DNA from 3 places in the Pseudoclavibacter sp. CFCC 14310 genome. Region 2 is predicted to be linked to each of the others. Evidence: riboswitches for the same ligand, from Rfam matches in the RefSeq annotation. Region 2 holds a riboswitch; each other region holds the start of a gene.
What was found. Region 2 has a riboswitch for thiamine pyrophosphate ahead of F8O06_RS08105 (FAD-dependent oxidoreductase). Riboswitches for the same ligand answer to the same signal wherever they lie in the genome.

Region 1: linked by a shared signal. The riboswitch ahead of F8O06_RS04425 (ABC transporter ATP-binding protein) and the one ahead of F8O06_RS08105 (FAD-dependent oxidoreductase) in region 2 are both predicted to bind thiamine pyrophosphate.
Region 3: linked by a shared signal. The riboswitch ahead of thiD (bifunctional hydroxymethylpyrimidine kinase/phosphomethylpyrimidine kinase) and the one ahead of F8O06_RS08105 (FAD-dependent oxidoreductase) in region 2 are both predicted to bind thiamine pyrophosphate.

Annotation. Positions count from the first base shown of each region.
Region 1 covers NZ_WBKC01000002.1:149,182-151,435, reverse strand. The annotation lists gene F8O06_RS04430 (ABC transporter permease) at 1-417, opposite strand, end outside; gene F8O06_RS04425 (ABC transporter ATP-binding protein) at 414-1,208, opposite strand; TPP riboswitch at 1,201-1,297, opposite strand; gene F8O06_RS04420 (LutC/YkgG family protein) at 1,364-1,996, opposite strand; gene F8O06_RS04415 (LutB/LldF family L-lactate oxidation iron-sulfur protein) at 1,993-2,254, opposite strand, start outside.
Region 2 covers NZ_WBKC01000003.1:147,995-150,248, forward strand. The annotation lists gene F8O06_RS08105 (FAD-dependent oxidoreductase) at 1-1,213, opposite strand, end outside; TPP riboswitch at 1,206-1,339, opposite strand; gene thiE (thiamine phosphate synthase) at 1,452-2,090, shown strand; gene F8O06_RS08115 (fructose bisphosphate aldolase) at 2,151-2,254, shown strand, end outside.
Region 3 covers NZ_WBKC01000002.1:135,061-137,314, reverse strand. The annotation lists gene F8O06_RS04360 (DsbA family protein) at 78-791, shown strand; TPP riboswitch at 827-922, shown strand; gene thiD (bifunctional hydroxymethylpyrimidine kinase/phosphomethylpyrimidine kinase) at 913-1,776, shown strand; gene moeB (molybdopterin-synthase adenylyltransferase MoeB) at 1,808-2,254, opposite strand, start outside.

The sequences.
Region 1 (2,254 bases), on a different contig from region 2:
CACCGGAAAGAAGCAGAGCAGCGCGACGATCACCACCTTCGATGCGATGCCGTAGCCGAGCGCGATCGTGAGAATCGGGGCGAAGACCATGACCGGCACTGTCTGCGTGCCGATCAGCAGGGGTTCGAGGGCGCTGCGCAGCGGTTTCACCGCGAAGACCGTGACCGAGATGACGCCGGCGGCGAGAACGCCGACCAGCAGGCCGAGCACAGTCTCACTGCCGGTCACGAGAGTGGCCGACCACAGCGTGCCCCAGTAGCGGCCGAGCGCCACGATGACGTCCTGCGGGGCCGGAACGAGGTATTTCGGCACTCCGAGCCACGTGGTGGCTCCCCACCACACGGCCAGCACGATCACGACCGCAGTGGCCGGCGGCAGCACCCGGTGCAGGCGGCTCTGTGCGTTGCGCGTGTTCATCGCCGCATCGCCCCCTCTGCGGACAGCGCGGTCAGCAGACCGGTGCGCGCAGCGGCCAGATCGACGTCTGCGAGCAGCTCGGTGCGCGAGCGAGGATCGCCGAACCAGCCGCGACTCTCAGCGGTCACACGCGCAGGCCGTCCGGCCAGCACCAGCACCCGATCAGCCAGCAGCAGGGCTTCGTCGACGTCGTGGGTGACCAGCACGAGCGTGGTCTGCCGATCGCGCAGCCGCTCGCGCAGCCAGGTCTGACCGTCGGCACGGGTGATCGCATCGAGGGCTCCCAGGGGCTCGTCGGCGAGCAGGACGGGTTTGTCGGCGGCGAGGGCGCGCAGCAGAGCAGCACGCTGTCGCATGCCGCCGCTCAGCTCATGCGGGCGGCGGTGCGCGACCGAGCCGAGCCCCCACTGCTCGACCAGTGGACGCACCTGCTCGCGTGCGGCTGACTTGGAGACGCCGCGGTTGCGCAGCGGCATCGCGACATTGTCGACCAGAGAGAGCCACGGCAGCAGGGAGTCGCCCTGAGGCATGAGTGCGCAGCTGCGCACTCGTTCGGCCGGATCGGAGTGATCGAGCACTCGGACCGTGCCTGCGTCTGGTGTGAGCAGCCCGGTGATCACCGACAGGGCGGTGGTCTTGCCGCAGCCGGAACGACCGATCACGGCGACGTGCTCGCCGGTCTGGATGCTCAGGCTCAGTTCTTCGAGCACCGGCGCCGCTGCGCCCTCAGGCGTGTAGACCACGTCGCTGACGACGACTGCGGTGTCGGATTCGACGCGCGTCGATTCCATCGTGTGACATCCCTCCGCTCGTGTGAACGAGATCAGGTTCAGCGGGTCTCATCTCAGCTCCAGCTCTCGGAGCACCCCGTGTCTTCGTCGAAAGCGTAGCAGACCCCGGTCGGCACACGGCCGACCGGGGTCTGCTACTGCTCAGTCTGGGCGAGTCATTCGGCCGAGACGATCACCACGATCAGGGTGCGCGGGCCGTGCACGCCTTCGACGCGCTGCAGCTCGATGTCCGAGGTCGCAGAGGGCCCGGCGATCATCGTGATCGGCCTTTCCGGCACCAGCCGCCGAATCGCCGCCGGCATGTCGACGACGATCTCTGCATCCTGCACCACGCACACGTGCACATCGGGCACCAGCGTCAGCGCGCGGCGACCCTGGGTGCCGCTGCCGTCCAGAAAGATCGTGCCGCTGATCGAGCAGGCCACGGCCGCTCCGGTGACGATGGCATCGAGGCTGTCGAGCGATGCGGCAGGGATCGAAGCGTCGTCGACCTGCACCTCGCCCGCGTAGTCACCCAGCCAGCTGCGATCCAGTGCCGGGGGGATGCCGACGCGGCTCGCCTGCACGGAGGCGAGGGCCGAGGCGACCTCTGCCCCGATGGTGCTCGGCGTGGCGCGCCGCACCTCGGCTTTGTAGTCTTCGAGCCGATCGATCAGCAGATCGATGCGTTCGGCGTCGGGCAGCTCGATCTCGGCGTCATAGTCGCGCACCACGGGCTCGACCACCGGCGGCGCGATCCGCAGCGCGTCTTTGATGCGATCCAGGATGTCTTCGCGTGCGGTGCTCACTTTGTGCTCCCCTGCGTGCTGCTTCGTTCTTCGGACTGCTCAGACGGCGCCGCGGGGCTCCCGAAGCCTGCGGGCATGGGCCTGCGCTCCCAATCGGCGTCGCGCTGGGCGTCCTGGTTGCCCGGGCGCTGCGTCAGATCGGCCTGCACTGCGCTGGAACGCGCCTGCTCGGCCGCCAGCTCACGTTTGGCATCCGTGGTCTTGAACCACTCGCGGGCCGAGTGCTTCGCCGGCGCCGGAAAGTCGCGGGCGTCCGTC
Region 2 (2,254 bases):
CCTGCCAGTCGGATGCTGCGGCGGTGCCGTCGACGAGATCGGAGATCACGACGGCGTTCTGAGCGCTGAGCAGGATGCCATGGCGGTGGGTGCCGGTGTTGGCGAGCAGCCCGTCGGCGACTCGGCCGAGCAGAGGCGCGTTGTCCGGTGTGCCGGGGCGGGCACGAGCAGTGGCCTCGATGAGTTCGAGGTCGTCGACCGCCGGCAGCAGCTCGTGGGCGTCGCGAAGCAGCTGCAGCACGCTGCCTGCGAGCACGGCGTCTCGAGCGTCTTCGCGTTCGGTCGCCCCGATCACGACCGTTCCGTCTTCGCGCGGCACGATGTAGACGCTGCGGCCGTGGACGAGGCCGCGGATCGTGTGGGTGGTGAGCGGGCGCAGCTGCTCCGGAGTGCGCAGACGCAGCACGTCGCCGTGCACCGGGCGGATCGGCCAGACCAGACCTCGCGGCAGGCCGCCGAGCCTCGGGCTCTCCAAACCGTTGGCCACCACGACTTCGTCTGCCTCGATGACCTGTTGCGCCGACACGCTCGGGGTCGGGCTCGCCGGCGGCACGTCGGCCACGACCTCGCTCGACGGCCACGCGGGCTGTTCGTCGAAGCGATGGGTGACTGGTCCTTCTCGACGTTCGCTCGGTTCGAGGCGAACGCCGATCACCCGCTCGTCTCGCCAGAGAAGCTCCACGGCGCGTTCCGGCACCACATGCACGTCGTCGCACACTTCGAGGGCCGATATATAGGCCCCGGCGAGGCGTCTCGGGGTGATCTGGTGGTCGTCGCGGGCCAGGAACGCCCCGCTGATGCCCGGGCCGAGCAGCGGCTCAAGCGCACGGGCCTCTCGTGAGGTGAGATCCTGCACGTCGAGCCCGAGTTCGAGCTGCTGGGCGCGCAGGCTTCGCAGCAGCTCGCGATCGGCGGCGTCGGCGGTGGCGACGATGGTCGGCGTCGACCGGTAGCCGGTGCCGACCACCGTCGCCTGGTCCAGCTCGGCGACGATCTGCGGGTAGAGACGCGCGGCCGGCACGGAGAGCGCGAGCAGACTCTCTTCTTCGAAGGCGTACTCGCTCACGGCGGCGAGCATCCCGGCCGCCGCATGACTCGCGCCCGAAGCGGGCGCCGGATCGACGATCGTCACCGCGTGACCGCGCTGATGCAGTCGCCACGCGGTCGCCAGGCCGACGACGCCGGCACCGATGACGATGACATGCTTGTTCATTCTGCTCGCTTCCTACGCCGGTATGATCCGGATCAGGTCGACGGTCTGCACACGATCACCGGCCTGTTTCGGCCTGGTGAATCGCGCGCACTCTCAGCCGAGTTCTCGGCTCCCGTGCTCATGTGGGGCAATTGTACCGCCCGGTTCGTACACTGGACGCATGATCGTCAAGTCTCAGCACGCTGACCGCTCCACCGACCCGCACGCCACACCTCGCACCCGAGAATGGCGACTGAGCATGCTGCAGCAGGCGCAGCTGTATCTGTGCACCGACGCCAGACTGGGCACCGGAGACTTCGACGAGTTCGTGGACGCCGCCTACCGCGGAGGCGTCGACATCATTCAGCTGCGCGACAAGCATCTCGACGCTGGTGATGAGCTGGAGTACTTCGAGCTGCTCGCGGCTGCGGCGCGCCGACATGGGCGACTCTTCGCCGCCAACGACCGAGCCGACGTCGCCACGCTGACCGGCGCCGACATCCTGCACGTCGGGCAGCGCGACCTCAGCGTCGCCGACGCTCGTTCGCTGCTGCCGGAGGGCACGCTCGTCGGCCTGTCGACGCATTCCCGAGTGCAGGCCGAGCAGGCGCGTCTGGGCGATCCTGACTATTACTGCATCGGGCCGGTCTGGCGCACTCCCACGAAACCGGGTCGGGCCCCGGTCACCCTCGACGCCGTACGACAGGTGCATACGCAGAGCCGTGGCGATGCCAAGCCGTGGTTCGCCATCGGCGGCGTCAACGCCGAGACCCTGGAGCAGGTGCTCGACGCCGGGGCGAACCGCATCGTGGTCGTACGTGCGATCACCCAGGCCGACGACCCCGAGGCCGCCGCTCGCGAGCTGCGCTCAGCGCTGCCCGAGCTCGCCACAGCGTGAGATAATGTTCGTCGTGTCGCACGACGGCACCCTGCTGACCAAACAAAGAAAGCGGTGACCATGTCATCAGTGTTCGATGCACAGTACGAGCGGTTCTCGACCGGTGCCGGCTTCCTGGCCGCGCTCGATCAGTCCGGAGGCAGCACGCCCAAGGCGCTGCGTCT
Region 3 (2,254 bases), on a different contig from region 2:
CCGGCCGGTCGTCGTGAGCGCGCACGCAGCTCTCGCTAGCATGGAGTCACCCTTTTCAGATGGATGAGAGACCGAACATGCCAGACTCCCCCGCGCCCGCTCAGCAGTCGTCGTCAGACGGAGCGCCTGCGCTCCGCGTCGAGACCTGGATCGACCTCGCCTGCCCATGGAGCTACATCGGGCTGAGCAATCTGCTCGCAGCGGTGCAGCGCTTCAGCGAAGAGCGGCCTGAGAACCGTGTGCTGCTCGGTCTGCGCAGCTATGAACTCAACCCCGATGCAGATGACGCAGACGCCCGCAGCGCGGCGCAGCACCTCGCCGACATCAAGGGCATCACGGTGTCTCAGGCCCAAACCGAGCTCGACCGAGTGACCGTGGCCGCCGCCGACGCCGGGCTCGACTTCCACTTCGACGTGCTGCAGCAGTCGAACACCGGTCTCGCCCACGAGCTGCTGCACGCGGCCCGTCTCGACCACCGGGAACGCGAAGTCGCACTGGCACTGTTTCACGCCCACTTCAGCGAGGGTCGCCACATCGGTCGTCTCGAGACGCTCGAGGAGATCGCCGGTGAGCAGGGCCTCGATGTCGCATCGATCAGTCGCGAGCTGACCACGCATTCGCATACGGGCGAGGTGCAGGCCGACGAACGACGCGCCGCCGAGCTCGGCATCTCATCAGTGCCGTTCTTCCTGTTCAACGATCGCTTCGGCGCCTCCGGTGCGCAGCCGGTCGAGGCCCTGCTCGAGGTGCTGCACGAGGTGCAGACGCGGGTCGGCGCCGACGCTCGCTGAGACTGACCCTCCGGGGTCGCAGGCGTATACTCTGGGCGTGTGACACGGGGTGCCCCGAACGAGGGCTGAGAAGAGACCCGTCGAACCTGCTCTCGTCAGCACGAGCGAAGGGATCGTCCAAATGACCGTCAACCATGCCGCATCACGCCCGAAGAGCATCCGCGTGCCGCGCATCCTCAGCATCGCAGGCACCGACCCCACCGGCGGAGCCGGGGTGCAGGCCGATCTGAAATCGATCTCGGCGATGGGCGGCTACGCCATGGCGGTCGTCACCGCGCTCGTGGCGCAGAACACCCGGGGCGTGCGCTCGGTGCACCTGCCGCCGGTCTCTTTTCTGCGCGAGCAGCTGGAGGCGGTGTCTGACGACGTGGAGATCGACGGCGTGAAGATCGGCATGCTCGCCGACGCCGACACCGTCACGACGGTGAAGGCCTGGCTTGACGAGGTGCGGCCGCCGATCGTGGTGCTCGACCCGGTGATGGTGGCCACCAGCGGCGACCGCCTGCTCGCCGAAGAGGCCGAGGCGGCCGTGCGAGATCTCTGCCGCAGTGCCGATCTGATCACCCCCAACGTTCCAGAGCTCGCGGTGCTCGCCGACGCGTCTGAGGCACAGACGTGGGCGGATGCCGTGGCTCAGGCCCGACTCGTCAGCGCACGCTGCGATACCGTAGTGCTCGTCAAAGGCGGGCATTTGGTCGGCGATCGCGTGCACGACGCGCTTGTCGACGCCCGGTCTGACCCTGAGGGGTCGCCCGTGCCCGACGGGCTCTTCGAAGCCGACGCTCCGCGCGTCGACACCGACTGCACGCACGGAACCGGATGCACGCTCTCTTCGGCCATGGCGACTCGCCTCGCCGCAGGCGACGACTGGCCCACCGCGCTGATCACCGTCAAGGCCTGGCTCACCCGGGCGCTGCGCAGCGCCGACGCTCTGCACGTCGGGCAGGGTCACGGCCCGGTCGATCACTTCGTCGACCTGCGCTGAGGCTCGACGCCGAGCCAGTCGCAGCGATGGTTCAGTAGCGCGGCAGCGAGGGATCGACCGTCTGCACCCAGCCCATCGTGCCGCCCACCACCTGTCGCACGTTGGTGCGTCCGGAGTCACGCAGCATTTCGAGCGCCTGCGTCGAGCGCGCACCCGTCTTACAGACCAGAATGACCTCGCGTCCGGCCGGGACGTCGAAGGCCCGGGCACGGATCTCGTGCTGCAGCCGGGCCAACGGCAGCAGCCGCGCGCCCGGAATGTGCACGAGGTCGAACTCGTCCGGTTCTCGCACATCGATGAGATCGAAGTCGATCTCGCCGGCGGCTCGTCGCTGCAGCAGCGACTGCAGATCGAGAGCCGTCACACTGGTTCCCTGTGCCGTGCCCGGCGTGCCGCAGAGCTCGACGTAGTCGGCCTCGAGATCGTGCACCCTGGCCCGGTCGGGGTCGGCCGTCAGTCGCAGCTCGCGCCATCGGCC